DNA from 2 places in the Vreelandella profundi genome. Region 1 is predicted to be linked to the other one. Evidence: predicted binding sites of a transcription regulator. Region 1 holds the regulator's gene; the other holds the start of a gene.
What was found. Region 1 encodes sigma-54, which starts transcription at its own class of promoters, with help from an activator protein. Its sites were predicted from a motif close to TGGCACNNNNNTTGCTNT; they were not measured.

Region 1 (15,654 bases):
GAATGCCGCCGAGCGGCGTGATATTCCCTATATCACCGCTGAGCTGTTGTCGTTAGATAACGATCCATTTAGTCATCAAATGGTGGTTAACCGCGGTCACCGTAACGGTGCCTACGTGGGGCAGCCGGTCATTGATGCGTCGGGTTTGGTCGGCCAAATTACCGCGGTGTCGGCTTACTCTAGCCGCGTACTGCTATTGGCTGATGCTAGTCATGCCTTGCCTGTGCAGCTAAATCGCAACGGTCTGCGTTTTATCGTGCAGGGTGCCGGGCGCTACAGCAGCGTCAATGTAATGCACGTGCCGGATACGGCAGACATTCGTGAGGGCGACCTGCTAACAACGTCAGGCCTGGCCGGGCGTTTTCCTCCCGGGTACCCCGTGGCCCGAGTGACCGAGGTCTACCATGATCCGGGTCAACCTTTTGCACGCGTAACGGCTGAGCCAATGGCACAGCTGCAGCGCTCGCGTCACTTCTTGCTGCTCTTTCCGCCGCCTCAGCAAGAGATAGACGAACATGCGTGGGATGAGACGCTGGATATCTCTGCAGCAGCGCTGCGCTCTTCGCTTCAGCTATCCAATCCTGATCCAAATGTATCACCTCAAGAGGTGCCCTGATGGCCCGCGCACCGATTGTTCCGCTACTGTTTATTTGGCTAAGCCTGCTATTAGCAGTGTGCCTGCAAGTCATGCCGCTGGCCGATGGCTGGCAGGTATATCGCCCTGAATGGCTGGGCCTGATGCTGATCTACTGGTGTATGCGCACGCCCGATCGAGTCGGCGTTTTTCACGGCTTTGTGCTGGGCATTCTGATGGATTTAATAGAAGGCACTGCGCTAGGCCAGCATGCGATGGTTTATGCGCTGCTGGCTTTTTTATGTGCCTTGGTATACCCCCGATTCCGCGCCTATTCACTGGTGCAGCAGTCGGCGCTCGTGCTGGTGCTCATTGGCTTAGTGCAGCTTGTTGCGCAGTGGTTACGTACTATCGTGGGCGATTTTTCAATCCATTTGGCCTTTTTGATTCCTTCCTTGATTAGCGCTCTGCTGTGGCCTTGGCTATCCACTATGTTCCAAGCATTGGAACGCCGGTTAGCCGCTTCGTGAGCGCTTCTGCACCGGTTTTGTGTCTGGCCTCTGCATCCCCGCGTCGGCGTGCGTTGCTGGCTTCCATCGGCGTGCCGGTGACGGTTCATCCCTGTGATATTGATGAAACGCCGCTGGCAGGGGAGTCGGCGACGGCTTACGTGTATCGCTTAGCGATTGCCAAAGCAGAGGCGGCGCTGTCGCTTACTGACTTGCCAACCTTAGGTTCCGATACCGCTATTGCTGTTGATGGGCGTATTCTAGGTAAGCCTGCGGATGCTCAAGAGGGAGCCTCGATGCTGCGCCTATTGTCAGGGCGATCGCATCAAGTGCTCACTGCCGTAGCTGTGACCGGGCCGGAGGGCATGCTCTCTTGCTGCGTCACCACTCAGGTGACGATGCGCGTAATCGAAGAGCAGGAAATCTCCACCTATTGGCAGACCGGTGAGCCGGCTGATAAGGCGGGAGGCTATGCCATCCAAGGTTTAGCATCGATATTTGTAAAAGAGATTCAAGGCAGCCATTCTGCAGTAGTGGGGCTGCCGCTATTTGAGACGACGAGCTTGCTGCGCCGACAGGGAGTTCCTATCTGGCAGTGCATTTAACGCGCTAAGCGCGAGTCGATCGGCGCATGTATCGCTAGCAAGGAATACGTCAACCTATAAGGATTTGTGCATGAGCGGTGAAGTTCTCATCAATTTAACACCAATGGAAACCCGCGTTGCGCTGGTGGAAAATGGCGTTTTGCAAGAGGCACTGATCGAGCGCTCCCGTCGGCGTGGCATCGTGGGCAATATCTACAAAGGCAAAGTGGTGCGCGTGCTGCCGGGTATGCAGGCTGCTTTTGTCGATATTGGCCTTGAGCGTGCCGCTTTCATTCATGTGCACGAAGTGATGCCCCCCGGCACGCCTCAGGATGAACAGCAAACGATCGCTCAGCTGCTGCATGAAGGTCAGGCGCTCGTCGTACAGGCGACCAAAGACCCTATTGGCAGTAAAGGTGCGCGCTTAACCACGCATCTGTCGATTCCTTCGCGCTACTTGGTTTATATGCCTGATTCGCCACACCACGGTGTTTCTCAGCGCATTGAAGATGAGCATGAGCGTGAGCGCTTAAAGGCGCTGTTGGACGCCAGCGTCAGCGAGCAGGCGCTAGAGGTGACGGGCGGTTTTATTGTTCGTACGGCGGCCGAAGGCGTGGGCGACGAAGAGCTTAAAGGCGATATGAATTTTCTGCTGCGGCTATGGCGTAACGTCAGTGAGCGGAAAGTCAGCGCGGCCCCGCAAACCGTTATTTATGATGATCTGCCGCTATTTATGCGCACGCTGCGTGACGTGATGCGTGATGACATCGAAAAAGTGCGTATCGATTCGCGTGAAAATTTTGTCAAGCTAGTCGAGTTTGCTGAAGAGTTCATGCCTAATGCCGTTGATCGCATTGAATATTATCCTGGCGAGCGGCCCATTTTTGATCTTTACAGCGTCGAGGATGAAATTCAAAAGGCGTTGGGTCGTAAGGTACAGCTGAAGTCGGGTGGCTATCTCGTGATTGATCCGACCGAGGCAATGACCACCATCGATGTTAATACCGGCGGCTATGTCGGCCACCGCAATCTTGAAGAGACTATCTTTAAAACCAACCTGGAGGCAGCAACAGCGATTGCTCGCCAGCTTCGGCTACGCAATTTAGGTGGCATCATCATTATCGATTTTATCGATATGATTGACGTTGAACACCAGCGCCAGGTCTTGCGCGTTTTAGAAAAAGCCTTAGAGCGTGATCATGCCAAAACCAAGTGCACGGGCGTCACAGAGCTTGGGCTGGTTCAGCTTACCCGCAAACGTACCCGTGAAAGCTTGGAACAAACACTCTGCGAGGCTTGCCCCACCTGCAGCGGCAGGGGAACGCTGAGAACCCCAGAAACCGTCTGCTACGAAATCTTTCGAGAAATTTTGCGCGAAGAGCGCGCCTACAGTGCTGAAACCTACATGGTGCTTGCCTCGCAGTCAGTTGTTGACCGGTTGCTGGATGAAGAGTCCGCGGCGGTGGCAGACCTGGAAACCTTTATCAACAAAACGATTCGCTTCCAGGTTGAGCAGCACTACTCCCAAGAGCAGTACGATATTGTGCTGATGTAAATCATGCAGACTCGTTTCCTGGTGCGTTGGAGTTTGGTGGCCGTGGCATGGGTATTGGGCAGCATCGCCGTACTGCTGCTGTTGCTCCGCCTGGTGATGAGCCAGTCCGACGCCTTAACCCCGCGTATTGAAGCGCTGCTTGAAGCGCGTATTGGCGTGCCCGTCACTATCGAGCGATTGTCGCTGTCTCTTGCACGTAATGATCTGTTGCTAAGCCTTGACGGCGTGAATGCGCAAGCGCCGGATGGCCAAGCGCTATTTTCTCTAGACCATGCGGGACTGCGGCTGGATACGTGGGCGTCACTTGCCAATTTAGCGCCGATCTTTAGCGACGCTCGCATCACCGGCACGCAGTTTCATCTCTATCAGGGCGCTGGTAGCGCGTGGCAGTGGCCTGAGCCGGCTCAGCTACCGCTGTTATCGCCCGACCCCGATATGGATTTAGCCACTGTCGACGACTGGGCCGGGTTAATTTTGCGCCAGAGGCTGTGGGTTGATGACACCCGCGTCGTGCTGCATGGCCGGGAAGACACCGTGCTGCTGCACGCCCAGACTCTGCTACTGACCGGTGATGAGCGACGTACTCGGCTTGAAGGCGCTATCGATATTGCGCAATCACTCCAGCAGGCGCGCGAGGTTGCTCTGCCCGCGGCTGAAATAAAGGTCGAAATGCAGCCTGGCCAGCGTGGCTTTAGCGACTTTTCGGCAGCCTTGCAGTTGGATGTTCAGTTAGATCAGCTGGTCGTGTTAGCCGCCATGTTTCGTCCCGACCATATGCCTTATTTAGAGCAGGCGGGTGGCAGTGCGCGGCTATGGGGACGTTGGGGCGCCGGGCGCCTTGAGGAGGCCAGGGTTTCTGTCGAGATTCCTGAGCTGACGTTGCGCCACGACATTCAGTACGCGGTGTTAAGGGATATTAAAACCAGCGGCTTGTGGCAGCGCGACGGTGACGGCGGTGAGGCATGGCTAAGTGGCGATGCGGATAGCGTTGAGTGGGCGCAGCCACCGGGTGCCAGCGTTGGGCCTGCTTTGCCAAGACATTGGCATGCCACGCATCAGCCGGGCCGGTGGGAGGTGCGCACCAGTGCCTTTGAGCTCGCGTCGCTTACCGCTTGGCGTGACTATGTCTTGCTGCCCGAATCGTTGACCCGCGTTTTGCAAACGCTCTCGCCGCGCGGTCAGGTGCAGGGGCTACAGGTGGGTCAGTGGGATGGCCGCTGGGGAGTAGACGCCGCACTAACCGGTGTTGAAGTGTCGCCATGGGAACAGGTGCCCGGCGGCGGCCCCCTCGATGCCTGGGTCCAGGCGCGCGACTTTCGCGGTCAGGTGCAGTTTAGTAGTGACGGTGACAGCACCCTTTATTTCCCCGAGTTTTTTGCCGCTCCCATGCAGTTGCAAAGCGCCGAAGGAGAGGTTGAGTGGGTCTACGACGGCCCTAATACGATGGTCAGCGGCAAGCACCTTAACGTTGAGTGGGACGGAGCACAGGTATCGGGTGGCTTCGGATTGGTCAGCGGTGATCAGCGCGGCCATTTTGGTTTAGATCTTGATTTTAGTGACGTGGACGCCCTTGAGCGCCCGTTGGCTCAGTGGCTGCCGCTAGGCGTTATGGATGATGAGCTGCAGGACTGGCTGCTTGATGATATCGGCGGCTACGTGACCGATGGATCATTACAGCTGAGCCTGCCTATTGGTGAAACCGTCAGTGCCGATGACTTTACCGCGACGCTCGCGCTGGCCGTTACCCAAGGACATTTGCCCATTGCGCCCGGCTGGCCGCGCCTTGACGATATCGAGGGCCGCCTCAAGTGGCAGGATAAAGTGCTAAAAGCGGAGATAGAGAGCGCCCAGAGCCATGGCGTGGCAGCTTCCAAGGGCGAGCTAGTAATGGAGGATGAGACGCTTAAGCTCTCCGGAGAATTACAGTCGGAAGGCTCGGCGCTTATATCGTTTCTTCAGGCCATGCCTGATATTGATCTTTCGCAGTTGAGTGATTTGCGGGTAGCCGGTGACGTTGATGGCGATATTGCGCTGTCGCTGCCGCTGCAAACGCCTGAGGCTATCCAGCTAGAAATTAATGCGCTGCCACGGTTCTCTGAGGTTGTTTATTTGCCGCTGGGAGTGCGTCTTCGCTCGGCCGAAGGGGATCTACGCTGGTTGCAAAATGGTGAAAGCGGAGGGCTGGTTGGCACGGCGAATGGCCAGGTTTTGGGTGGGGAAATAAACGCCGATATAGATACGCTGGGCGACGGGATTCAGCTGCAGGGCAGCGTCGCGACGGCGGCACTTTTCGGTTTGGCAGGGTTAGACGATAGCCAGGGGCGTTTGCCGCTAGAGGGGCAGCTGCAGTGGAAGGGCCGCGTAGGCCTGTTGCCCACACCGACCGTAAGAGTGGAAAGTCGTTTAGTCGGCGTTACTAGCCATTTACCTGAACCGTTTGCAAAAACGCCCCAGCAGCCTTGGCCTTGGGTATTGACCGCCGATATCGACTCTGGGCGTATTGAAAGCCGCCTAGCGGATATTTTTTCTGCGCGAGGGCTGTTCGGTAATCAAGCGCTGGCTGGCACGGTGCATCTGGGCAGTGCCGCAGAGCAGGTGCCTGCTTGGCCAGCTCAGCCAGGTATAAGCCTTGTTGCGAATGTGCCGCGCATTGATCCTCTGGCGTGGCAGCAGGCTATTAAGCCGATGATGGCGCTAGGTGCATCTCAGCCGAGTGGCGAAGATAATCAGATGCCGCTGAATGTCTCGCTAACGACGCCCTGTGTGATCTATCAGGCGGAATGTTTAGGCAATGTCAACGCGTCAGGTAGTGTCAGCGGCGGCCAGGTCGATCTTGATGTGGCCGGCAATCTAGTCACCGGGCATTTGCTGTACAATAGTGATTCGCCGCAGCCGCTGGATATTGCGATTGAGGGCATTGCGCTAGATCGCCTGTTGAAGCTTGCCAATGTAGAGCATGACAGCGAAGCGCCAGCCCCCGATTCTTGGTGGCAGGCGGTTGAAACCCAGCGCAAGCCGCCTGCTGTGATTCCCGATTGGCTAGCCGATGTGCCCAATGGCCGCTTGCGGTTAGCAGAGATAGCCATGGGGCCACGTCGCTTTGGCCCGTTGACCGCTTATTGGCAAACCGATGGACAGGGGTTTTCGCTAACCCCGGTCGGTCTCACCATAGGGCAGCTTTCCGCTCGCGGCGAGCTTCACTGGGAAGGGGATTCAACCACCAGCCACACGCGGGCGGATATCTCTATTCAAGGTGGAGACATCGGCACGGCGCTTGAGCGGCTTGATCAGCCTATTGTGATGCGCAGCCGCAGTACCGACGTAAACGCATCACTGGATTGGCCGGGCGCGCCTTGGCAGCTCGATTTACGTAATGCCGATGGCTATCTAGATACAGACATGCGCGATGGCCGTTTTGCCACGTTAGAGTCTGCGCCAGCGCGTTTAGTCGGGCTGCTCAATTTCGATAATATTTTACGCCGCATACGCTTAGATTTTTCTGACGTTACCGGCCAAGGCACGGCGTTTGATCGTGTCAATGGCACCGCCGATGTCACCGATGGACTGCTAACGCTGCGAGGGCCATTGCAAATTGAAGCTCCGGCCACCACCTTAACAGTCACCGGTAATGTCGACCTGATGACGCGTGAACTTGATCAGCGGCTTGGCGTCACACTGCCAGTGACACAAAGTTTACCTATCGCGGCAATTGCTGTTGGTGCGCCCATTGTAGGCGGCGCGCTATTTATCGCAGACAAGCTTTTTGGTGACGCGCTAGATCGGGTCACGACACTTCATTATCGCGTGCGAGGCCCTTGGACCTCGCCGCAGGTTACTTTAGAGGGCCCCCTATGACCGTACATAAAAGTGATATAGACGCGGCTGCCGCCATTTTGCTGACACCCGGGGGGCTGGATTTAGACGCTCTGGAAACCGGGCTTGGCTACGCGATGGGCGCGGGCATAGACTACGCCGATCTGTATTTTCAACGTACCTGGCAAGAAGGCTGGGTGTTAGAGGATGGCGAAGTAAAAGAGGCCAGCTACAGCATTGATGGCGGTGTTGGTGTGCGCTCACTGGCGGGTGAAAAAACTGGCTTTGCCTACTCAAACCAAATCACCGCCGATGCGCTAATGGACACTGGCCGCACCGCGGCAGGCATTGTGCGCAGCGGTAAGCGCCTGCCTGGACAAAGGGTACGCCCGGTGTCTGCTATGTCACGCTATGCCGGGATTGATCCATTGGCTGGGCTGAGCGCGGAAGATAAAGTGGCTATGCTTAAGCAGGCCGATCGCGTGGCGCGTGCAGCGGATCCGAGCATTAGCCAAGTGAGTGCCTCTCTCTCCGGTACCTATGAGGTCGTACTGGTGCGGGCCAGCGATGGCACTCTGGCGGCGGATATTCGCCCGCTGGTGCGCTTCAACGTTAGCGTTATTGCCGTTAAAAACGGCCGTCGTGAACGCGGCAGCGCGGGCGGCGGTGGGCGTTATTCAATGGCCAAGCTGCGCGATGAGCAGGTGGCGGAGCACTACGCTAAAGAAGCCGTGCGTCAGGCGCTGGTAAACCTTGAAGCCGTTGATGCGCCCGCGGGCCAAATGCCCGTGGTTCTGGCGTCAGGATGGCCGGGTATTTTGCTGCATGAAGCCGTGGGCCACGGCCTTGAAGGAGATTTTAACCGTAAGGGAAGCTCCGCTTTTTCCGGGCAAATGGGCAAACGGGTCGCTGCGAAGGGCGTCAATATTGTGGATGATGCGACGCTAGTCGATTGCCGTGGCTCAATGAGTATTGATGATGAGGGGACGCCCGGCCAATACACGCCGCTTATCGAAGATGGCATTTTAACCGGCTACATGCAGGATAAACTCAACGCTCGCTTGATGGGAATGGCGCCGACGGGTAATGCGCGGCGCGAGTCATTTGCCCACATGCCGATGCCGCGAATGACCAATACCGTCATGCTGGCTGGTCAGGATGAGCCTAGCGACATTATCAAAAGCGTAAAGCGCGGCATTTACGCGGTAAGTTTTGCGGGTGGCCAGGTTGATATAACGTCGGGTAAGTTCGTATTCTCCGCCAGTGAAGCTTACTTAATTGAAGATGGCAAAGTGACGGTGCCGGTCAAAGGCGCGACGCTTATTGGTAATGGCCCGGAGGCGATGGGGCGCGTTTCGATGATCGGCCACGATATGGCCCTTGATACGGGGATTGGTGTGTGCGGTAAAGAAGGCCAAGGAGTGCCGGTCGGTGTTGGCCAGCCCACCCTTAAGTTGGATGAGCTGACGGTAGGCGGTACTCATTCATAATCGCCGTCTTAAGCTCGGGCTTAAAGTGCCAGAGTTTCGCGCAGGTGTTTGAAGAGCTTGCGCGAACTAGTTGGCGGCTTGCCCTCTTCGCGTTCTCGCTGGGCGTTGCGAATGAGCTGACGCAGCGTTTGACGATCGGCGTCGGGGTATTCCGTCATGAACAGATCGACAGCTTCATCGCCCTCGTCAATTAAGCGTTCGCGCCATTTTTCGAGGCGATGAAAGGCATGATCGCGCTGCTCTTGTTCCTGATCAATGGAATCGAATACGCCTTGAATAGCAGTGAGATCTTCTTTACGAATTAATTTGCCAACGTACTGCATATGACGTCGGCGACCTTCATGAGAACGAATGCGCGCGGTCTCTTCAATTGCGCGCAGCATATCGTCAGAGAGGGGGAAGCGGGCTCGTTCCGCTGGTCGCATAGCGATCAATGTTTCCCCAAGTGCCTGTAAGGCATGCATTTCGCGTTTGAGTTGCGACTTGCTAGGGCGTTCTTCCTGTTCTTCTACTTCAACTGGATCGGGACGTTGCTTACGCATAATATGACTCACAGACAAGATTCGTTGCGGCATTATACCAGCTGCGAGTACAACATTGATTCGCCGAAGACAATTCTATTGAGAGAGATTCGGTGAAAAAGGAGGCCATATGGCACAGGCATTTGATGCATCCGCGCAGCAGTCGCTACTCACCGCGCGGGCCGAAGAGGCGCTAGCGTTGGCAAAACGCATGGGCGCAGATGCCGCCGAAGTGGGCGCAAGCGTTGATCAGGGTATGGGCGTGAGCGTGCGTTTGGGCGAAGTTGAGACGGTTGAGCTCTCCCGCGACCAGGGTATTGCCGTGACGCTTTACGTAGGACAGCGTAAGGGTAGCGCTTCATCTACAGATGCCAGTAGCGCGTCGATTCAGGCCGCCGTAGAGAAAGCGTTGGCGATTGCTCGATATACCGGTGAAGACCCCGCCGCAGGGTTAGCCGATGCGTCGCTGATGGCAAGCGAGCAGCCCGATTTAAAAGTGCACTATCCTTGGGCGCTAACCACAGATGAAGCGATTGAATTAGCGCTTGCCTGCGAGCAGGCAGGGCGTGACGTGGAAGGAATTTCTCAGTCGGATGGCGCCTCGCTGTCCAGCGGTGAAGGGGTGCGTGTTTATGCCAACAGCCATGGCTTTTTAGGCACTCAAAAAGGCAGCAGCCATTCACTCTCGTGCATGCTGATTGCCCAAGATGCCGGCGGCATGCAGCGTGACTACGACTATACCTCTGCGCGCGACCCCAAAGCGCTGCGTGACCCCGCTGACGTAGGGCGTGAAGCAGCCGCACGCACGCTGCGTAGGCTGGGTGCTCAGCGTCCGCCCACTGGGACCTTTCCGGTGTTATTTGATCCGTCGTTATCCGGTGGTTTGATCGGGCATCTGTTGGGCGGTATCGCCGGTGGTGCGCTCTATCGCCAGTCGTCTTTTTTATGTGATCGGCTTGGTACTGCGCTCTTTCCCGACTGGTTTAGTCTTGAAGAGCGGCCCATGGAAGTGGGCGCTACCGCGAGCTCACCGTTTGATGGCGAAGGGGTGCAAACGCGCAATAATCGCTTTATCGATCAGGGGCGTATCGAAAGCTATATGCTGTCTTCCTACAGCGCTAGGCGGATGGGTATGCAGACCACGGGTAATGCCGGTGGGGCGCGCAACGTACGCCTGACTGCGCCGCTGAAGCCTCGCGAAGCGTTGCTGCAGGAGATGGGGAAAGGCATTTGGGTGACGGAGCTGATGGGCCAGGGCGTTAATGGCGTTACCGGCGATTACTCCCGTGGCGCGGCCGGCTTTTGGATCGAGAACGGTAAGGTTCAATATCCGATCGAAGAGTTCACGATTGCTGGTAACCTGGAGCGGATGTTCGCAGGCCTAGTGGGCATTGGTGATGACACCGATACCCGTGGCAGCGTGCACACGGGTAGCTGGCTGATTGATGCCATGACAGTGGCCGGTAATTAATCAGTGTAAATGGCTACTGATCTTCCTCAAAGCGAGCTTCGAACAGCGCTTGAATTGCATCAAGCGCCTGTTCTGCATCGTCGCCCTCGGCATGGATAGTTAGCTCAGTGCCGCACGGGGCGGCGAGCATTAATAGCGACATAATATTAGCGGCATCGGCAATCTGTTGCTGCTTATAGACACGTATATTAGCCGTGAACTGTTGGCCGCATTTAACGAGCTTCGTCGCCGCGCGGGCATGTAGTCCGCGTTGATTGGTGAGTGTGAGTGTTCTTTCTGGCACCCTGGTTCCTTTTCGCCGAGTGGTGTCATTAATCAATAGACGTGCTTAAGACGTTGGTGGTTGATCGCTGATCGAGGGGAGGCTGGCCAACGGCGTCGAGGGCTGTTCGCTCAGCGTATACTGCAGGCCTAGCTCGCGGTGACGCAGTTGAACTTCGCCTACACGAGCCGCTAAGCCTTTTGCAAGCTGCTCCACCATATAGACAGAGCGATGTTGACCACCGGTGCAGCCAATAGCAACGGTCATATAGCTGCGTTGGCTATCCTGATAAGCCGGTAGCCAGCGTTCAAGCCATGCCTGGATATCGTCACGCATGGCGTCCACAACGGGATAGCCTTTTAAGAAGGCAACGATGTTGGCGTCACGACCTGTCGATTGCCGCAGCGTTGGATCCCAGTAAGGATTGGGAAGGCAACGCACGTCGAAGACGAGATCAGCATCCAACGGCACCCCACGCTTGTAACCGAACGATTCAAACGTCAACGTCAGCTGGTCTCGCCGTTGATGAGCCACCTGATCAGTGATGCGGCGGCGTAGATCGTGTACTGACAGTCGCGATGTGTCGATCAATAGATCGGCCAAATCACGTATGTCGTGCAGCGTCTCTTCTTCTTTATTGATGGCCTCTTCAAGGGTCATTTCGCTATTGCGCGTCAACGGATGTCGGCGGCGTGTGGCAGAGTAACGCTCTAGAAGAATACGGGCATCAGTCGTTAAGTAGATGACTTGAAAATCAATGGTGCGCTGGCGCAACTCTTTTAATAGCGAGGGCAGACGTTCAAGAGCCCCCGGTAAGTTGCGTGCATCGATGCTGACGGCCAAATGGGCACGGTCACCCTGGTCGCGTAATTCGTCGACCAGTGATCCCAGCAGCATGACGGGAAGGTTATCAATCGCGTAGTAGCCTAGGTCTTCCAACGCTTGTAAGGCGATAGATTTGCCAGACCCAGAACGACCGCTGATGATGACCAGTTGCATAGAGTTTCTCTTCGCGTTAATCCAACGGCTTAAATGGGGGCTTGGTGATCAGTGATCGCCGTTTAATCCGCTGAATGCTCACGAATTTTAGCGGTAATGAGATCAAGTAGTTCGCGCTGACTGCCTGCTTTGCGTAGCTGCTGGCGAGTATCCGCATCATTCATGACGGTGGCTACTTGGCCTAACAAAGAGAGGTGTGTGTCGTCCGCTTGTTCCGGTACCAGAAGTACAAACACTAGATCAACGGGGTCGCCGTCAATAGCATCAAAATCAATCGCTTCTGAGAGCTTTAAAAAACCAGCAATAGGCGTAGAACAGTGAGGGCTGCGGGCATGGGGAATAGCCACGCCGTTGCCAATTCCTGTACTACCTAGGCGCTCTCGGCCGATTAATCGGCTGAACACTTCTTGGCTATCGAGGCTGGGCGTATTTTGGGCGATAAAGGTGCTGAAAAATTCCAGCACCCTTTTTTTGCTGCCCCCAGGTACGTCGAAGAGAACGCGTTCTGGGGGGAGTATGGTTTCCAACGTCATTGAATTAACGCACACCAGCGCCTTGGGCGCGGGCTTGTGCTTTTTCCTTATGTTTAACGAGTTGACGATCAATTTTGTCCGCCAGCGCATCGATAGCGGCGTACATATCACTGTCTAGGGCTTCTGCATGTAAATCAGCACCTGCTGCATGCAGTGTGCAGGCTGCCTGCTGGCGTTCTTTCTCCACCGATAGGGTGACCTGCACCGTGGTTATATTGTCGTAATGACGCTCAACACGCTCAAGCTTTTCATTAACATAGTCACGCAAGGCGTCAGTCAGTTCTACGTGATGACCAGTGATATTTACTTGCATTGACGTACTCCTTATCTATCGGGCTGTACTTAGGAACGGTACTTAGGGACTGTACTTAGTACTTAGATATGTAGCCCTTTTGATTGTAACCCTTTTTGCTCCGTTGCAAAGCCCTTGTCGAGAGTTTCGCTGAAACCTGGCAGCTCCTAGCGTAAACGGCGCCGCTCACTGGAAGAGGGAATGCCCATGGCTTCACGGTATTTGGCTACCGTGCGGCGCGCAACCTGAATGCCGCCTTCTTCTAATAACGTCACTAAGCGGCTATCCGAAAGCGGCTTGCCGGGGGCTTCTTCGTGAATCAGTTTCTTCAGGCGGGCGCGTATCGCGGTGCTGGAGTGGCTGTCGCCATCCTGGCCGCTCACCTGGCTAGAGAAAAAGTATTTCAGTTCAAACACGCCGCGCGGCGTATGAATATATTTCTGCGTTGTCACCCGTGAAATCGTTGATTCATGCATCTCAACGGCTGAGGCTATATCGGCCAAAATCAGCGGTTTCATGGATTCTTCGCCGTGTTCGAGAAAGCCGATTTGACGGGTAATGATTTCACGGCCCACTCGCAGCAGCGTGTCGTTACGACTCGAAAGGCTCTTAATTAACCAGCGCGCTTCCTGCAGGTGTTCTTTCAAAAACTGATTATCCTGACTTTTATCCGCACGCTTTATCAAACTGGCGTAGTCAGGTTGAATTCTCAGCCGAGGCAGGGCGTCCTGATTGAGTTCTAAATGCCAGCCCTCATTATCATGACGCACTACTAAATCGGGCGTGATATAGCTGTCGTTGGTCACGCCGTAAGCGCTGCCTGGGCGTGGATCTAGGCTGCGAATTAGCTGGATAACATTGGCTAGCTGCTCGTCATCGAGCCCTAAGCGGCGCTTGAGTAAGCGCATGTCATCTTTGCTGAGCGCTTCAAGAAACTGGCGCACTAGCCTGCGGGCAGGCACCAGCAGCGGCGTATCATCTGGCAGGGCAGCGAGCTGCAGCATCAAGCATTCACGCAGGTCGCGGGCAAAAATACCGGTGGGCTCGAACTGCTGCAGCTTGAGTAATGTTGTTTCCACTTCGCGCTGGCTAAGGCCATCAATACCCTGGGCGCGTAGCCCTTCACGAATATCATTAAGCGGCTGGGTCAAGTAGCCGTTGGCGTCTAGGGCGTCGATGAGACTCTCGGAAACCAGCTGCTCACGCGCGCTAAAATCGGTCATGGCGAGTTGCCACAATAGGTGGCCGTGAAGGCTCTGTTCGGCAGCCTGGCGCTCAAAATCAGGGCCCTCACTGCTGCTGCCCGTGCCGCCAAGGTCTTGATAGGTGTCCGACCAGTCGCTATCAACGGAAAGCTCGGTGGGGATGCTCTCTGACCACTCCTCCTCTTTAGGCTCGCTCACGGCCTCTTCACCGAACTCATCTTCCTGTTCCAGCATAGGGTTGGCATCTAGGGCCTGCTGAATTTCCTGGCGAAGGTCCAGAGTCGATAGCTGCAGCAGGGCGATGGCCTGCTGCAGCTGAGGTGTCATGGTCAGCTGTGTCCCAATGCGCAGTTGAAGAGAAGCTTTCATGACCATTTGAGAACCACTCGTTAATCGGAATGCTTTACCCTAGTGCGAGTGGGGGCTGGGTGCAAGTGCAATAAGCATGCCATTGGTAGTTAAAGCGTTATAAAGCGGGATTTATGGGCAAAAATAAGCCTACAGACGAAAATCTGCGCCCAGATAAACATCCCTGACTTGCTGGTTAGTGAGGATCGACGCCGGGGGGCCGCTGGCGATGATATGGCCATCGCCGACAATGTAAGCGATATCACAAATGTCCAGCGTTTCACGGACGTTATGATCGGTAATCAGAACGCCAATATGGCGCTGTTTTAGCGCGCGAATGATGGTTTTAATCTCGCCCACTGAAATGGGGTCAACCCCGGCAAAGGGCTCATCTAGCAAGATGAAGGCGGGTTCAGTTGCTAGCGAGCGGGCAATTTCTACACGGCGGCGCTCCCCGCCTGAGAGGCTCATGCCTAGATTGTCGCGAATATGGGTGATGTGGAAGTCTTCAAGCAAGGCTTCCAGGCGCTCTTCGCGGCCTGGGCGGTCGAGTTCTTTGCGCGTTTCTAATATCGCCATAATATTATCGGCAACCGATAATTTGCGAAAAATAGACGCTTCCTGGGGCAGGTAGCCAATGCCTGCCGCTGCGCGTTCATGCATCGGGGCGCGGGTTAAATCTAAGTCGTCAATGCCCACTTTGCCGGCGTCAGATTTGACCAGCCCGACAATCATATAAAACGACGTGGTTTTGCCCGCGCCGTTAGGGCCGAGTAAGCCGACGACGCTGCCTTGGGAGATTTCCAAGTTAATATCTTTAACCACTCGGCGGCGTTTGTAACTTTTCGCCAAGTGGTGGGCATATAGTGTTTTTATCGGCGCATTGTCAGCAGTTGCCATCGATTGACTCTCTATTGTTCCGGCTGAATAGTCATGCGGATACGCTGGGGCTCGCTACCGTCAACGTCTGAACGCGCTTGAATCACTTCACGGTCAATGAAATATTCAAGCCGCCCGCCGGTAAATGTGTCGTCCTGCTGGGTCAGTTCAGCTTGATCAATGAGCTCCACTCGGCGTTCGGCGACGTGATAAATAATCCGCCGAGCCCAGCCTTCCGTCGGGCCTTCTTGTCCTTCGACCTGATGGCGTAAGTAAGCACGCTCGCCGGTAGACGTTGCGCGCGAAAGCTCGCCCGCCTCATTGCGTTGAATTTCCACTCGCTCACCGCGCAGCTGCATTTCGCCCTGGCGAATATTCACATCCCCGGTGTAAACGGCGGTACCCGCGCGCTGATCAAGATCTAAGCGGTCGGCTTCCACCTCCACAGGCGCTTGGTTGGTTTGGGCTGCTGCTGATAGCGGCACTGCGAGCGCAAAAAGGGCGGTGTAGATAAGTGCTTTCATGGCGACTCCTGTTAGCGTTGTGTGGCAGGTGGATGAGTGCCGCGCACACCGTCAGATAAGCGGACCTGGCTATCGTTTAACCATGCATCCATATG
Region 2 (15,654 bases), 1.6 Mb from region 1:
CCACCAAGCGGTGATGGATAAAGTATTTACCGCGCTACCTGACAGTGATGAAGCGATGCGCCGCGAAGGGCTCGCCTACTTCCACTATCACCTCACCGATGCCGGAAAAGCCGCGACAGGCAATACCAATAGCGATATGGATGCCCTGATAGCACAAGGATTGGTAGAGGCGCAGCCCATTACCTATGAAGACTTTTTGCCGGTCAGCGCGGCGGGTATTTTTCAGTCTAATTTGGGCGGCGGCGCCAACGATGCCTATGCTGGCAACGCCAATCGAGAGGCGTTTGAAGAAGCATTAGGTGTGCCGGTGACGGATGAGCTGGCGCTTTATGCCGAGCGGGAGCAGGCCTCTCAGCAGCGCATATTGGCAGCGCTAGCGGGCTAATTCACTCTTCCTTGATGATGTGACACCCCTCGGGCTGCATTAAACGTGCGGCCTGAGTTGTTTATAGACGACTCTCAATGGCTGTGGTCACAGCCGCACTCGCCGTCAAGTGCTCGACAAAACGGCGAACTTTAGCAAGCTCGCCTAAATGCTCGGGATAGACCAAGTAATACGCGCTTTCACTATGCAAACGATGCGGCCAGGCCAGCATAAGCCGGTTGGCGGCCAGCTCTTCGTCTACGACAAAGTGTGGAACCAGCGCGACGCCGCCGCCGGCCATGGCGGTGCGTACCAGCATGGGAAAGGTTTCAAAGCGGGTGCCGTGATAGCTGCGATCAGTCGCAATCTCCTGGCCCGCAAACCAGTGGTGCCAGGCATCAGGGCGAGTGGAAAGGTGCAGTAGCGGCAGTTGAGCTAAGTCTTTGGCGGCCTCAACGGGGTGCTGAGCCAGCAGAGTAGGGGCGGCAACGGCGACCATCTCTTCATCCACCAGTTTATGGCAGGCAAGATTAGGCCAACTGCCGTGACCGTAAAACAGCGCGATATCGATATCTTGCTGCTCTAGATCAAAGTCCTCCACGCGGTCATGAAACTCCAGACTAATACCCGGATTCGCGGCTAAAAAGGCCGGCAGTTTGTCGGCTAGCCAGCGGCTGCCAAAGCTTGGCAGCGTGGCGACTTTGAGTACCTCACTATTGCCGCTGTAGGTCATGATGGTATGGGTCGACATCTCAAGCTGGGCAAGCAATTTGCGTACGTCGCTCAGAAAAATAGCGCCTTCTGGCGTGAGTAGAAGGCTGCGTCTAACCCGTCGAAACAGCTTATGTTGCAAGATCGACTCAAGATGCGCGACCTGCTTGCTGACCGCGCTTTGCGTCAGGCTCAGCTCATCGGCTGCCCGGGTAAAGCTCATATGACGCGCCGCGGCTTCAAAACACTGCATGGCGGCGGTTGAAGGAAGATTGCGTGATGCCAAGCGAGGAGCTCCTGATAACCTGTCAATCGCCCCGGTGACTAGCACCGGGGCGGTGTAAGGGGTTAATCATAGCTCATGAAGCGAGCGGAAAATTAATTGCCAAACGCCACTGCCATTATTAGCAGCGGCGGATGTGATTAACGGTCAATAATCCCCTGCTCACGCGCCATGGCATACGCCGCCTGCGGGCCATTCCAGAGTGAGGGCAGCAAAATCAACGACACCGGAATCGCGGTTATGACGATAAACTGCTGCAGCGCGCCAATTTGACCTGCGCCCATATGTAGCAAAACGGCGGCCATCAGCGCCATGGCGATGCCCCAGAACGCACGCATTGCTGAGCTTGGGTCGTCATGGCCTGCACCGACGACTGCAATGGCGTAGCTCATTGAATCGCCTGTCGTTGCGACAAAAATGGTGGTCAGAAGCAGAATCGCCAGAGCCATCCAGGTGCCGCCGGGCAGTGCCTGGGCAACTGTTAGTGTGGCAACGTCAAACTGGAAGTTCGTCAGCGCATCGGTTAAATCGATCACGCCGTTTAGCTGGTAATAAATGCCCGAACCGCCCAGCAGGGTAAACCACACGGTGGTCGCAATCGGTGCAAGAATCGCCACGGCAACGATCATTTCGCGAATGCTGCGGCCGCGTGAAATGCGCGCCACAAAAATCGCCATCAGCGGCGCATAGCCGATAAACCAGGAAAAGAAGAAGACGGTCCACCACTGCATCCACCACGCCGGCGCGGTTTCTGAGGTCATCGTCGCCATCGTGAAGAATTCGCTAATATAGGTGCCCATGCCGGAAACATAGCTATTCACTAAAAATAGCGTCGGGCCAAAGACAATAATCACCGCACCGATAGCCAGCGCCAGAATCACATTAAAGCGGCTAAGAATTTGAATGCCTTTATGGACACCGCTCATCGCAGAAAGCACATAGACGGTGCCAAGCACGGCAAGAATGATTAGCTGACCGGTATAGCCCTCGGGCAGGCCGAATAGCTCGTGCAGTCCATAGCTGACCTGGGTGGCTAGAAAGCCAATCGGGCCCACGGTGCCTGCCACTAAGGCGATCACGCAGCAAGCGTCGACTATGCCGCCGAGGGGGCCGCGCATTAGCCGCTCGCCCAGAATGGGATAAAGCAGCGTACGCGGCTGAAGCGGCTGGCCTTTCACGTAATGGGCATGGGCCAATACAACGGCGGTTAGAGAACCCAACACCGCCCAGGCCATAAAGCCCCAATGCATAAACGATTGAGCCAATGCACCGGTAACGGCTTCGGGCGTGCCTGCTTCGCTATCAAAGGCGGGAGGCGTCACTACAAAGTGATACACCGGCTCACCAGCCGCAAAAAATACGCCGCCGCCTGCGAGTAGCGTACACAGAATAATTGAGAGCCACTTAAAGGTGCTCATTTCCGGTGTGTCTAGGTTGCCGATTTTAGCTTTGGCGGCCGGGGTCATGGCCAAGCCAATCGCAATAAAGAACGTCAGCAGTAGCAGCAGTTGAAAGTAGCTACCTAAGACCAGTGCAGTCCATGCAAAGCCTGCGCTTATGCTGTTGGCAACTAGGTCAACGTCGTAAAGCGACAGCGCCAAAAAGGCGATGATAAAGCCGACGCTGAGAATCAGTACAATAGGATCGCCGAGAGGAGACCGCTTGGCGCCCTCAGCGTTAGGGCCAGGGTTGTTCATGTTTTAACTACCTTTATGGGGGCCGGGAGGCGGATAAGCCGCTATCAACACACGTCGATAAGGATCTGACGCGTCTATGTCGTCTGAAATCAGCTCAAAAAAAAGCGCCATTCAATGAATGGCGCGAGGACAGGAAACTGGACACAGTATATCGACAATATAGACCAACGTCTAATCCGTTTTATTTTGGTGCGTAAAAAGATTGGCCTGCACACTTTTGGCTCACCAGCGGTAAAGAAGCGACGCGCTTACGGTGCTGTCGGTACGTTCACTGGCATCAGCAGGCGGCTCGGAGTTGTGCTTGATTTCGTGTGACAGGCGCAGGGAAAGCTTTGAGTTAAGCCGTGCGGTAAGCGCGGTTAGCGAACGAGAGGTGATATTTTGCTCGGTGTATTCTACTGACATTTCCTGCTGAAGATCCGCATACTCAGAAAATCCCCAGCGGTAGTCGAGGGCGGTGTAGGCCACGGCCAGTCGATCGTTATCGTCGTCGCGTAAGCGGTCATGACGGTAGCCGGGGCCTGCTTCTAGCGACAGCGTATGAGCATCGGTCTCAAGGATCTGTCGGCCATAGCCGCCAATCACGGAGAGCTGCTGGTCATAGCCGGCAAAGCGGTCTTTTTCCCAGCGGGCGAAGCCAAACAAATAGTGTGGACCTTCTAAATCATAGCGCTCGCGCCCGGCCACCAAATATTGCTCAGCGCTGGTTTCATCATCTTTCGTCACGTTGCGGACTTCACCGCGCAGCGAATAGGTATAATTACCCGTTAGCCACGTTAACAGCATTTTGCCAATCAGCGTTTGGCTGTCGGTGTTGCCTGAAAGGCGCGTAAAGCCGAATTCAGCATCACCGCTGAAAACCGGGGCGTCTTCTTTCGGCGCCGGTGGTGCATAGAAAGGGCTAGCATAAGCTGCGGTTAGCCAAAATGGCCAGCAGGCCAGCAAAAGCATCCATCGAGTGATCGCCACAAGGTCCCTCCTTGAGTAAGGCATTCGGCCATTATATCAGCGAACGATGACAGAAAGTGACGACGTTCAACGCCGTTTGCTGGCGCGTGTCATAATGACGATGCCACGTATTTTGAGCGTATCTATGACCATTTCTCGCCTCCGCACCTTAGCGGACCTACAGCGCTGGCGCCGTACTCGCGCCAGACGCAGCTGGTATAAACGCAGCTTTCGTCTTCAGGTAATGCTGTTGGTCGGGCTATTGCTAGCCGGCATGCTACTGGCACAGGGTACGTATCTCAATCATCGTAAGGCGGAAATTATTAGCCAGCAGATGGGCGAGCGGGCGCTGGCGGTGGCTAAAACGGTGGCGTCGATGCCGCAAATTATCAACGCGTTTGCTATTCCCGACCCGTCTTTCATTATTCAGCCGCTCGCGGAGCGCATTCGCCATGAAACGGGGGCCCGATATGTCGTGGTGGGTGACGCGCAAAGCAGGCGCTACTCGCATCCGGTGCAGGAACGGATTGGCGAGAAGATGGTGGGGGGGGACAACGATCAAGCGCTGATTTATGGTCAATTTTATGTCTCAGAGGCGACCGGCTCATTGGGCACCGCTATGCGAGGTAAAGCCCCTATCTGGGATGAAGAGGGCAATATCATTGGCGTTGTTTCCGTCGGCTTTATGATGGATCGCGTTGCTATGGATGTCGGCAGACACACCAGCTTCGGCTGGTGGCTGGTTGGGTTAATGATTTGCCTGGGGTTTGCCGGTGCTTACTGGCTGTCGCAGCATCTTAAACGAGTGATTCTGGGGCTTGAACCCTATGAAATTGCCCGCCTAGCGATGGAAAAAGAAGCCATTTTGCAATCTATTCACGAGGGGGTGCTGGCGGTTAATCGTGAGGGCCATATCACTCTGGTTAACCAGCAGGCGCGGCGCTTTCTTGATCTAGACGATGCGCATGTGCTGCTCGGGCAGCCCATTCGCGGGGTGGTGCCGAATTCTCGATTATTAGAAGTCCTCAAGCACGGCGAGCAGGAATTTGATCAGGAGATGTGGCTGGGCGATCACCCGGTGGTAGTGAACCGCGTGCCGATTCTGCATGAGGGTGAGATCGAAGGCGCGGTGGCGACCTTTCGTAGCCGTCGCGAGATCATTGACCTGTCTCAAGCACTGACCCAGGCCAGCCGTGACGTGGATATGCTGCGCGCTCAGGCGCATGAGTTTTCCAATAAGCTTTACACTATTTCGGGCTTGCTGCAGTTAAAGCGCACCGACGAGGCGCTGGCGCTGATCCACCAAGAAACCAAGCGTACCCAGGCGCAGATGAGCTTTTTAATGCGCCATGTGGCTGACGCCGTGCTTAGTGGCACGCTACTGGGTAAACTCACCCGAGCGCGGGAGCTGGGCGTGGCGCTGGAAATCGACTCGCAAAGTTCGCTTTCTTGCCCGCTCACCCCTACTGGGCAAGAAGTCATGATGAGTGTGGTCGGCAATCTGTTAGATAACGCCTGCCACGCCGCGCTTAATGGGCCGAGTAAGGAGCCTAAAGTGCGCCTGTTCTTCACTGATCTAGGCGAGCAGCTGCTGATTGAGGTGGAAGATAACGGCCCAGGCGTGCCCGCTGAACTCGCAGAGTCGATTTTCCAAGACGGCTTTTCAACCAAAAGCGGCAAGCATCAGGGCATTGGCTTAGCGCTCGTCGCAAGGCTGTGTCGTCAAAACGGAGGCGCGGTGACGCTAGAGGAAAGTGAGCTTGAGGGCGCGTGTTTTATCGCCGTGCTAGACCGCTCGCTGTGCGCCGCTTCCCGCACCGTATGAACGCAGCACTTTGTTGCTCTAGCGAGCTGATCGGCGCAAACGGCAACACCGGCGCCTGTTACCATCGCCACTACATATTGCCACTACAACAATGATGAAACATTGCTAGGGGAAAACGCATGTCTGCCAAGCAATACGGCATCTTGGTCATCGAAGATGATTTTCGCATTGCCGATATCCATAAAGCCTTTATTGAGCAAAGCGACGGCTTTTATGTTGTCGGTATGGCGCGCAATGGCAGTGAGGCTAAAGCGCTGATGGCCCAGCATGCCAATGATATTCATCTGATTTTGCTGGATGCCTACTTACCCGATGTAGAAGGGCTGGAGCTTTTATGGGCCATTCGGCGTGACTATGTGCATGTGGATATCGTGATGGTAACGGCTGCTCGTGAGGTGGAAACGATTAGCGAGGCGCTGCGCGGCGGCGTCTTTGATTATCTGATTAAGCCGATTGAAGCCGCCCGGATGAGCCAGATGCTCATTCGCTTTCGCCGTGAGCGCGAAGTGCTGGCCAACTACGCAGAGCTGAGTCAGGATGAATTGGACCACGTGCTAGCGCGAGTACAGCCCAGCGGAGCGGGACGTTCGACGCAGAAAGCACGCGTGCTTCCCAAGGGGATTGATCGCCTAACCCTGCGTGCGGTGGTGGCCGCGCTTCAGGCATCATCTCAGCCCCAGGCTGCGATGCAGGTGGCGCGGGAGATGGGCACTAGCCGCTCGACGGCGCGCCGCTATTTAGAGTTTTTGGTCTCGGTGCAGCTGGTAAACGCCGAGCTAGGCTACGGCGATGTCGGCAGGCCCGAGCGCCGATATCGTTTGGTCGGTGACGCCTTGCCTTGGTGTGAAGAGGAATAGCATTACAAGAAAGGACGATGCCGCGTGAGCAAAATGCACACAACGCTCAAAACGAACTTTTTGTTCATTATGTTCATAACGTTGAGAGGCGTTGCACCAATCCTTTAATGTGCGCCCAGCACGCCAGCATAGTAATAATTTCTTCACAAGAAGAGCGCCATGATAGTCAGAATCCCTGACATTAAGGCGTTTGAGAGGGTCTGGACTGCCTCCGATGTTCCTGACTGGACCTAGTGTCACCCTGAAGGTGAATGCGTAGGATCCTTCCCATTTCAGCCAATTTCTAACGTTAGTCATTCCCTTGGGCGGGGAGAATACCCCGACTCAGTTATTAGGCAACCAACGCTTGTCGCTATGCCCTCAATGGGTCTGAGCGCGATGCGGCTCGTCGCTAAGTCTATTGAGACCTAAGGCGGGCGCGTGTTCGGCGTTGCTAGGGATGATTAAGCTTAAGAATTAAAGAAAAGGTTAATGACGAATGAGCTTAAGTGTCATTGGTTTTATCACCATCATCGTTATCGTCGGCCTGCTTATTAGTGGGCGCGTTTCTCCTCTGGTAGCCATGGTTATTCCGCCGGTCATTGCAGCCTTTGCGGCAGGCTTTGGTGCGACGGATCTAGGCGAGTTTTTTAGCGCGGGGCTAAGCTCCGTGATGAATGTCGCAGTAATGTTCATTTTCGCCATTATTTTCTTTGGAATCATGCAGGACACGGGGCTGTTCGAGCCGGTGATCAATAAGATGATCGCCTTATCGAGAGGCAACATTATTACCGTCGCTCTGATTACCGTGCTCATTGCCATGGTGGCACAGCTAGATGGCTCCGGTGCCTCCACTTTCCTGATTACTATACCGGCACTGTTGCCGCTCTATTTGCGGCTACGCATGAATCCTTACTTGCTGCTGCTGCTTATCGCCGGTTCTGCTTCCATAGTAAATATGGTGCCGTGGGGCGGGCCATTGGGGCGAGTGGCATCGGTACTGGATTTAGATGTCACCGAATTGTGGTATCCGCTGATTCAGATCCAGGCCATCGGCGTGGTGTTAATGCTGGCGCTGGCGATTTTTATGGGCATTCTGGAAAAGCGCAGAATTTTAAGAACCTACGGCACCCTGCAGCCTAGTCAGGAGCATGGAGAAGGGCCACTGACCCAGGGCGTCGTCTCAAATGACGTCGATCCCAGCCTGCAGCGCCCGAAGCTGATCTGGCTTAATGCCATCATCGCTCTTGCCGTCATCACGATTCTGGTTGCCGGTATATTGCCTGCGGGTTTGGCGTTTTTACTGGGTGTCTCTGTGGCGCTGCTGGTGAACTATCGCACGCCTAAAGAGCAGATGGCGCGCATTCAAGCGCATGCGCCGGGCGCCTTAACCATGGCCTCTATCATTATCTCCGCTGGCCTGTTCCTGGGGGTTTTGAACGGCACGGGCATGTTAAATGCCATCGCCAATGATGTGGTGACGGTGCTGCCGAGCGCTTTCTCCGACTACCTGCATATCATCATTGGGGTGCTGGGTGTGCCGTTAGACTTGCTGCTTAGCACGGATGCCTACTACTTCGCCCTGTTCCCCGTGGTAGAGCAAATCGGCCTTTCCTTTGATATCGACTCCTATTCGACGGCCTATGCCATGATCATTGGTAACATCGTGGGCACTTTCGTATCTCCCTTGGCTCCCGCCGTATGGCTGGCGCTAGGGCTATCAGGTCTTGAGATGCACAAGCACTTGCGCTACTCGTTCTTCTGGATGTGGGGGTTGAGTATCGTGCTGTTGATGTGTGCTGTTTTGCTTGGCGTAATAGCCGTTTGATTCAATGATGCCTCACAGCTAAGCTGAATTTTGGGCATTGTTAGCAATAGGCGGCGGTGTATTCTGAAAGATGCGCCGCCGCCACGTTAATGAGCGATGAATGCGCTTGAACACAATGAACAAAATGCCCATAAAGAACTTTTTGTCTTTTATGCGCACAAGCTTGTCGGTCAGGGGCACGGTCTTCTAACGTTCGCGGCGTGTCATCACATAATAAGACAATTATTTATACCAATACCCATACAACAACACTGAGATATGGAGAACGCCATCATGACCTCGCTTACTCTCAAGCGCTTATCTGTATTTGCTTTACCGCTAGCCGCATTTGCTGGAATGACGAGCGCCGCACAGGCGCAAGAGTGGGCGCCAAGCCGCTCGATTGAATTCGTCGCGCCAGCTAATCCGGGTGGTGGTTGGGACACGCTTGCCCGCACCATGTCGCGGGTGATCCAGCAAGAAGAGCTGGCTGACGAAAGCTTTGCCGCGATCAACGTACCCGGCGGCGGCGGCGCTGTTGCATGGGCGCAAGTGGCTCGCGACACCGGCAACCCGCACAAGCTGTTTGCAACCAGCCCGCCGATGATTCTGGTACCGCTGGCTGGCGCCTCACGCTATGACCACACCGACTTTACCCCTATCGCTAGGATTAATACCGACTACTCGATCATTCTGGTGGCGGCGGACTCTGAGTATCAGACCCTTGAAGATCTGCTCAATGCGCTGAAAGAAGACCCCAGCTTGAGCGTTGGCGGCGGCAGTGCGCCTGGCTCCATGGATCATATTGCGATTGCAGGCTTGGCCTCAGCGGCCGGTATAGAAGCCTCTGCCGTTAATTACATTCCTTTCTCAGGTGGCGGCGATGCCATGACCAACCTGATGGGCGGCCATATCGAAGCCGTGGTCGGTGGCGCTGGTGAAGCGGTTGGCCAGCTTGGTGAAGGAAGCCAGCTTCGTGCGCTGGGTGTCTCCTCTGAAGAGCGCCTGGGTGGCGGTTTGAGTGAAGTGCCTACCTATCAAGAGCAGGGCTTTGACTATACCTTCGATATCTGGCGCGGCATCATGGGCACGCCGGATATGCCGGAAGAAGCCGTGGCTTACTACGAAGATCTGTTCGCTGAAATGCTTGAAACCGACGCCTGGCGTGAAGCGAGCGACCAGCTGGGCTGGATCGACGCCTACCAAGACAGCGAAGAATTTGGTGCCTTCCTGGATCAGCAGCAAGAGCAGTTCAGCGACGTGCTGGGCGAACTTGGCTTGCTGCGCCAGTAATCCTACTACCGTATAACCCGGCCGCCTAAGTGCGGCTGGGGCACGCCTGTTGTTAATCACTTGTTTTTAACCACCTGTTCTTAAAGACCGTGGCTAAAGCGGGTTGTTAACGACAGTCGGTGCGTTGGCTCCTTCGGAGAGATTCCTATGACTCGTTTAAACACCAATCAGTGGTTAGCGCTGATATTGGCGCTACTGGCTGTCGCCTACATCGCGATGGCATGGCAAATCCCAACCTTCCCGTTACCGCGGCCGGTCGATTCTGACCTGTTTCCCAAAGTATTGGGGTTTTCGTTATTGATCCTGTCGGGTTTTCTGTTCTTTGAGAAGCCTACGCCGATTGCCGGTGCTGATGACATTGATCAAGAGGCACAGCAAGGGCCGCTGCTATTAACGCCCTGGGCACGCATCATCGTGACCTCGCTGGCGATTGCCGCCTATGCGTTTTTACTGGTGCCGATTGGCTTTGTGCTCGCCTCGACGCTGCTCTGCGTGGGCTTAACGGCTTACTACGGCTACCGTCGCCATACGGTTAACCTCGCGACATCGCTGGGGGTAGTGCTAGCGCTCTATCTCACCATGACGCGAGTGATGGATGTCTATCTACCCACTGGCGTGCTGCCTTTCTAAACCAGCCGTTTAGCCGAAATTAAGCTAGCAGGTCTTTAAGAGAGTAATTCCCATGGATGCCTTCAATAATCTGATGTACGGCTTTGGCATCGCGCTTGAGCCGATGAATATCGCTTACGTGTTTGCTGGCGTATTTGCCGGCACTATTATCGGTATGCTGCCGGGCCTAGGCCCTATTAGCGCGCTTGCCCTTATGATTCCTATCACCTTTTCCATGGAGCCTTCTTCAGGCTTAATCTTAATGGCAGGGGTGTATTACGGTGCTATCTTCGGCGGCTCTACGTCATCGATTTTGCTCAACGCTCCGGGCGTGGCGGGCACCGTGGCGACCTCGTTTGACGGTTATCCGATGGCCAAGAAAGGCCTGGCGGGTAAAGCGCTGGCCATTGCGGCCTATTCGTCATTCGTAGGCGGCACGGTGTCGGTTATTTTCCTGATGCTCGTCGCACCGCTGTTATCGAAAGTGGCCGTCAGCTTTGGCCCTTCTGAGTACTTTGCGCTTATGGTGTTAGGCTTAACCGCCGTGGTTTCGCTGTCGGATAAGTCACTGGTCAAAGGACTGATTGCCGCCGTGGTTGGGGTGATTATCTCGATTGTGGGTATCGATATGCAGACCGGTACCGAACGTTTCACCTTCGGGTCGATTCAATTGCTGGACGGTATCGACTTCCTGGTCGTAGCGCTGGGTATTTTCGCGCTTGCTGAGGTGTTTTACATGCTGCTGCGCGGCGGCGGTGGCAAAGAAGCGCCGCGCAATGCGATTGGCTCGCTGAAGCTGACCCGCAGTGAAGTAAAAGAGATCGCAGGTCCGGTTGGCCGCAGCTCGGTGCTGGGTTTCTTTACCGGCGTACTGCCGGGTGCGGGCGCAACCATCGGCTCATTTTTGGGCTACAGCATGGAAAAGCGTATTGCTAAAGATGGCCACACCTTTGGGCAGGGCAATATCAAGGGCGTTGCGGCGCCAGAAGCGGCCAATAACGCTGCCTGTACCGGCTCCTTTGTACCGCTATTAACGCTAGGTGTGCCGGGCTCGGGCACTACCGCGGTTCTACTCGGCGCACTGCTGGTAATGGGCGTTAACCCCGGCCCTATGATGCTTGAACAGCGTCCGGACGTGTTCTGGGGCGTGGTCGCCAGTATGTATATCGGCAATATCTTCCTGCTGGCACTTAACCTGCCGCTGATTCCCTATATCGCCAAAATTCTCGATATGCCCCGGCCATTGCTGTTATCGCTCATCCTAATCTTCTGCATGATCGGCGTTTACGGTATGAGCTTCAGCGTGTTTGATCTGCTGCTGCTGTTGGGCTTTGGCTTGGTTGGCCTGGGAATGCGCCTGTTTGGTTTCCCGGCGGCGCCGCTAATCCTGGCGCTGATTTTGGGTAATATCATGGAAGAGTCCATGCGCCGTGCGCTGCAAATCTCGGGTGGCGATTGGACAACGTTCATCGATAAGCCGATTTCGCTGGGGCTGCTGCTGGTAGCCTTACTGTCGCTTGGCTTACCGCTACTGAAAAAACGTCGCAAGAAAAGTGCCGCTGCGTAACTCATTAGCGGTACGTTTTGGATGATTAATAAGGAGCCTTGGGGATACCCAGGCTCCTTTTTTGTATCTCACGCTTTTGTCGCCTTTGTAACCAGGCAGTGAGCCTAGAGTTTCTGTTGCGCAGCGTCGCCCGCCAAGTGCCTGGTTGGTGCACAGGTTTTTATTGGTGCATTGATAGAGTGCTTAAGGTTAGATGTGATGCTTCATTTTGGTGCGTTGGGTTAGCCTATGGTTTTTTAGAATATCAATAAGTGATTGAATAGATAGCTATAAAAAAGTGTTGTGCCAATCTGGCGCATCCCTTGCAAGTGTTAATGGCTCGTGGACGTATTAGGGGAACTAACACAACGGCCCTGAATGCGAAGCCAATTAACAAGCCCCACACATAAGGGGTGCAAGGAGGTTCAAGTGATCACATTGCCATACAACACAAGCGCTCGCTCGACACACCTGAGCGCAATCCGCTCTCCTGGTCGCTTTGCGCTCGCCTTGCTCACCGCTGCTGTGATGGGCGCCAGCGCTCCGGCCATCGCTCAAGACGCTGATCAGAGCGAAGATCCGATTAAGGTCGGCATTTTACACTCGCTCTCCGGCACTATGGCGATCAGTGAGACCGTTCTTAAAGACACCGTCGAAATGTTGATTGAGCAGCAGAACGAAGCGGGTGGCCTGCTGGGTCGTCAGCTAGAGGCTGTTGTTGTCGATCCCGCTTCTAACTGGCCGCTATTTGCTGAACGCGCCCGTGAGCTGCTGGCCCAGGAAGAGGTTGACGTTATATTCGGTAACTGGACCTCGGTTTCACGTAAAGCGGTGCTGCCTGTCGTGGAAGAACTCAACGGCCTGCTGTTCTATCCGGTGCAGTATGAAGGTGAAGAGTCCTCAGAAAACGTCTTTTACACCGGCGCAGCGCCTAACCAGCAGGCGATTCCTGCCGTTGAGTATCTAATCAACGAAGTGGGCATCGAGCGCTTCGCGCTGATCGGCACCGACTACGTGTATCCGCGCACGACCAATCGCATTCTTGAGGCGTTTCTCAAAGATGAGTATGGCATCGCCGACGAAGACATCATGGTCAACTACACGCCATTCGGCCATTCCGATTGGCAGAATATTGTGTCTGAGCTGAGCCGTTTCGGTGAAGAGGGCAAGCGCACCGCCGTCATCTCGACGATTAATGGCGATGCCAACGTGCCGTTTTACACCGAGCTTGCTAACCAGGGCATCGACGCTGCCGATATTCCGGTCATCGCCTTCTCCGTGGGCGAACAGGAACTTACCGGTATCGATACGAGCCCGCTGGTGGGGCATTTAGCCGCTTGGAACTACTTCATGAGCGTCGATAATGATGACAACTATGACTTTATCGATGCCTGGATCGACTACACCGGCGACGAAGAGGCGGTGACGAATGACCCGATGGAAGCGCACTACATTGGTTTTAACATGTGGGCAGAAGCGGTTCGTAAAGCAGGCACCACCGATGTCGACAGCGTAAAAGATGCGATTATTGGCGTGACGGTGCCGAATCTATCCGGCGGCTATGCGGCGATGATGCCCAACCATCACATCACCAAGCCGGTGCTGATTGGTGAAATTCAGGATAACGGCCAGTTTGATATTGTCTGGCAGACGCCGTCTACCGTGGCCGGCGATGCTTGGTCGGATTACCTACCCGGTTCGCGTGACCTGATTGCCGATTGGCGCAAGCCGATGGAATGCGGCAACTTTAACGTCGTGAACGGCTCGTGCGGCGGCAGTACCGCCGTAGAAGAAGCCGAAGCGGCCCTCGCAGAATAACGATGATTTCCCTCTACGCCTGACTGAAAAGTGAGGCGTAGAGGAGCACGCTACCTTTCCCTCTCAGATAACCAAAGGAAGAACCCCATGAGGCGTTTCCTTTCCTTAGGGCTACTGTGCCTGCTGTTGTTGAGCATCACAGTCACCTCGCAAGCCCAAACGAGTTCTACCGCTAACGCTGACGCCGTCGCCCTTGAGCTGCTAGAAGCGCTGGACGTTGAATCATATAGCGACAAAGGCGACGCCATCACCGCGATTTTGCAAAGCGATGATGAGCGCGCCCGCGATTGGCTGCAGGCGCTATTGGATGGCCGCTTACAGAGTACCGACGATGGCAGAATAGTGCTGGTGCTCGACAATAGCGGCCGCGAGTGGCCGGTTGCCGATGTACTAGCGGGCGAAGCGCTGGGCCAGATGTCGCGCCGCGACTTAGATCGTATCGGCATAAATAACGCGCTGCGCAATCAGCTGCGTAGCGCCATCGCCGTGGTTGACCTTTACTCGCCTAACGTTGAGCGTCGCCGCCGCTCGGCAGAACGGCTGTTGGGCGAAGTGGACGAAACGCTGGCTGAGCCGCTCAGTGAACTGATTGCCGACGAGCAGGATAGTCAGGTTGCCCGCAGACTTTCCCAAGCGTTAGCGATCTACCAAGTGGAAAGCGGTGAGCTGGCGGGCGTTGAAGCGCTGCGTGGCAGTTTGCATCCTCGCGCACGAGTCGCGCTAAGCCGCGCCGTGAACGGGGATGATCCTATTGTGGCAGACGCAGCGGCGAGCGCTTTGGGCAGCATTGAACAAAATCTCAAGATTAATCGTGGCTTGGAAACTCTCTACTTTGGCTTAAGTCTCGGCTCGGTGCTGGTGCTGGCAGCGATAGGCCTGGCGATTACCTTTGGCGTCATGGGCGTAATCAATATGGCCCACGGTGAACTGATGATGCTGGGCGCTTATACCACCTGGGGAATGCAGCAGCTGCTGCCCGGCCAGCCTGGGTTGGCGCTGATTCTGTCTATTCCTGCGGGCTTTATGGTCGCAGCGTTAGCGGGAATTGCTATCGAGCGTGGCGTTATTCAGTTTTTGAAAGGCCGTCCGCTGGAAACTCTGCTAGCGACCTTTGGTATCAGCCTGATTCTGCAGCAGCTGGTGCGCACCGTTATTTCGCCGCTTAACCGCACGGTGATTACGCCGGAATGGATGAGTGGCTCGCTGGTGATTAACGATGCGCTGTCACTCACGCTTAACCGTATGGTGGTGCTGGGGTTTGCGCTGGTGGTGTTTGCGGCGCTGATGCTGATTATGCGCCGCACACGGCTAGGGCTTGATGTGCGTGCCGTGACGCAAAACAGGACCATGGCCCGCTCGATGGGTATTCGCGCTACCCGTGTCGATATTATGACCTTCGCGCTCGGTTCGGGCGTGGCCGGCCTGGCCGGTGTCGCGCTTTCCCAGTTAACCAACGTTGGCCCTAACCTGGGGCAAAACTACATCATCGACTCCTTTATGGTGGTGGTGTTTGGCGGCGTCGGCAACCTGTGGGGAACGCTGGTGGCGGGCCTCTCGCTGGGGATTATTAATCAGGTGTTAGAGCCTTGGGCGGGCGCAGTGCTGGCCAAAATTATCGTCTTGGTCTTTATCATCCTATTCATTCAAAAACGCCCGCGTGGACTCTTCCCGCAGAAGGGCCGGGCTGCGGAGGGCTAAGCGATGTCATTAACGACCGAATCATCGACCAATTTTTGGCTAATTCGCCCATTCGGCGAGCGCTCTACGCAGATTTTCCTAGCGGTGCTATTGGCAGCGCTAGTGCTGGTGACGCTGCTGCACGTGGCGGTGCCGCCGGAGAATCCACTGCATGTGGGGGCGTATACAGTCAATTTGTTCGGTAAGTACCTAAGCTACGCGCTGCTAGCGGTGGCGGTG

Region 2: urtA (urea ABC transporter substrate-binding protein) is a predicted target of sigma-54. The motif match lies at 12,232-12,249, and genes of this name have one in related genera.

What each region holds. Positions count from the first base shown of each region.
Region 1 is NZ_CP077941.1:1,326,419-1,342,072, forward strand. It holds gene mreC (rod shape-determining protein MreC) at 1-616, shown strand, start outside; gene mreD (rod shape-determining protein MreD) at 616-1,104, shown strand; gene KUO20_RS06095 (Maf family protein) at 1,101-1,688, shown strand; gene rng (ribonuclease G) at 1,759-3,222, shown strand; gene KUO20_RS06105 (YhdP family phospholipid transporter) at 3,226-7,077, shown strand; gene tldD (metalloprotease TldD) at 7,074-8,525, shown strand; gene yjgA (ribosome biogenesis factor YjgA) at 8,546-9,067, opposite strand; gene pmbA (metalloprotease PmbA) at 9,177-10,517, shown strand; gene KUO20_RS06125 (HPr family phosphocarrier protein) at 10,531-10,800, opposite strand; gene rapZ (RNase adapter RapZ) at 10,846-11,778, opposite strand; gene KUO20_RS06135 (PTS sugar transporter subunit IIA) at 11,841-12,311, opposite strand; gene hpf (ribosome hibernation-promoting factor, HPF/YfiA family) at 12,316-12,624, opposite strand; gene KUO20_RS06145 (RNA polymerase factor sigma-54) at 12,771-14,183, opposite strand; gene lptB (LPS export ABC transporter ATP-binding protein) at 14,307-15,056, opposite strand; gene lptA (lipopolysaccharide transport periplasmic protein LptA) at 15,068-15,559, opposite strand; gene lptC (LPS export ABC transporter periplasmic protein LptC) at 15,571-15,654, opposite strand, start outside.
Region 2 is NZ_CP077941.1:3,371,464-3,387,117, reverse strand. It holds gene hglS (2-oxoadipate dioxygenase/decarboxylase HglS) at 1-385, shown strand, start outside; gene KUO20_RS15485 (LysR substrate-binding domain-containing protein) at 447-1,361, opposite strand; gene KUO20_RS15480 (BCCT family transporter) at 1,499-3,055, opposite strand; gene KUO20_RS15475 (DUF481 domain-containing protein) at 3,278-4,006, opposite strand; gene KUO20_RS15470 (ATP-binding protein) at 4,149-5,828, shown strand; gene KUO20_RS15465 (response regulator) at 5,948-6,685, shown strand; gene KUO20_RS15460 (CitMHS family transporter) at 7,164-8,492, shown strand; gene KUO20_RS15455 (Bug family tripartite tricarboxylate transporter substrate binding protein) at 8,766-9,764, shown strand; gene KUO20_RS15450 (tripartite tricarboxylate transporter TctB family protein) at 9,912-10,394, shown strand; gene KUO20_RS15445 (tripartite tricarboxylate transporter permease) at 10,447-11,940, shown strand; gene urtA (urea ABC transporter substrate-binding protein) at 12,448-13,737, shown strand; gene urtB (urea ABC transporter permease subunit UrtB) at 13,825-15,435, shown strand; gene urtC (urea ABC transporter permease subunit UrtC) at 15,439-15,654, shown strand, end outside.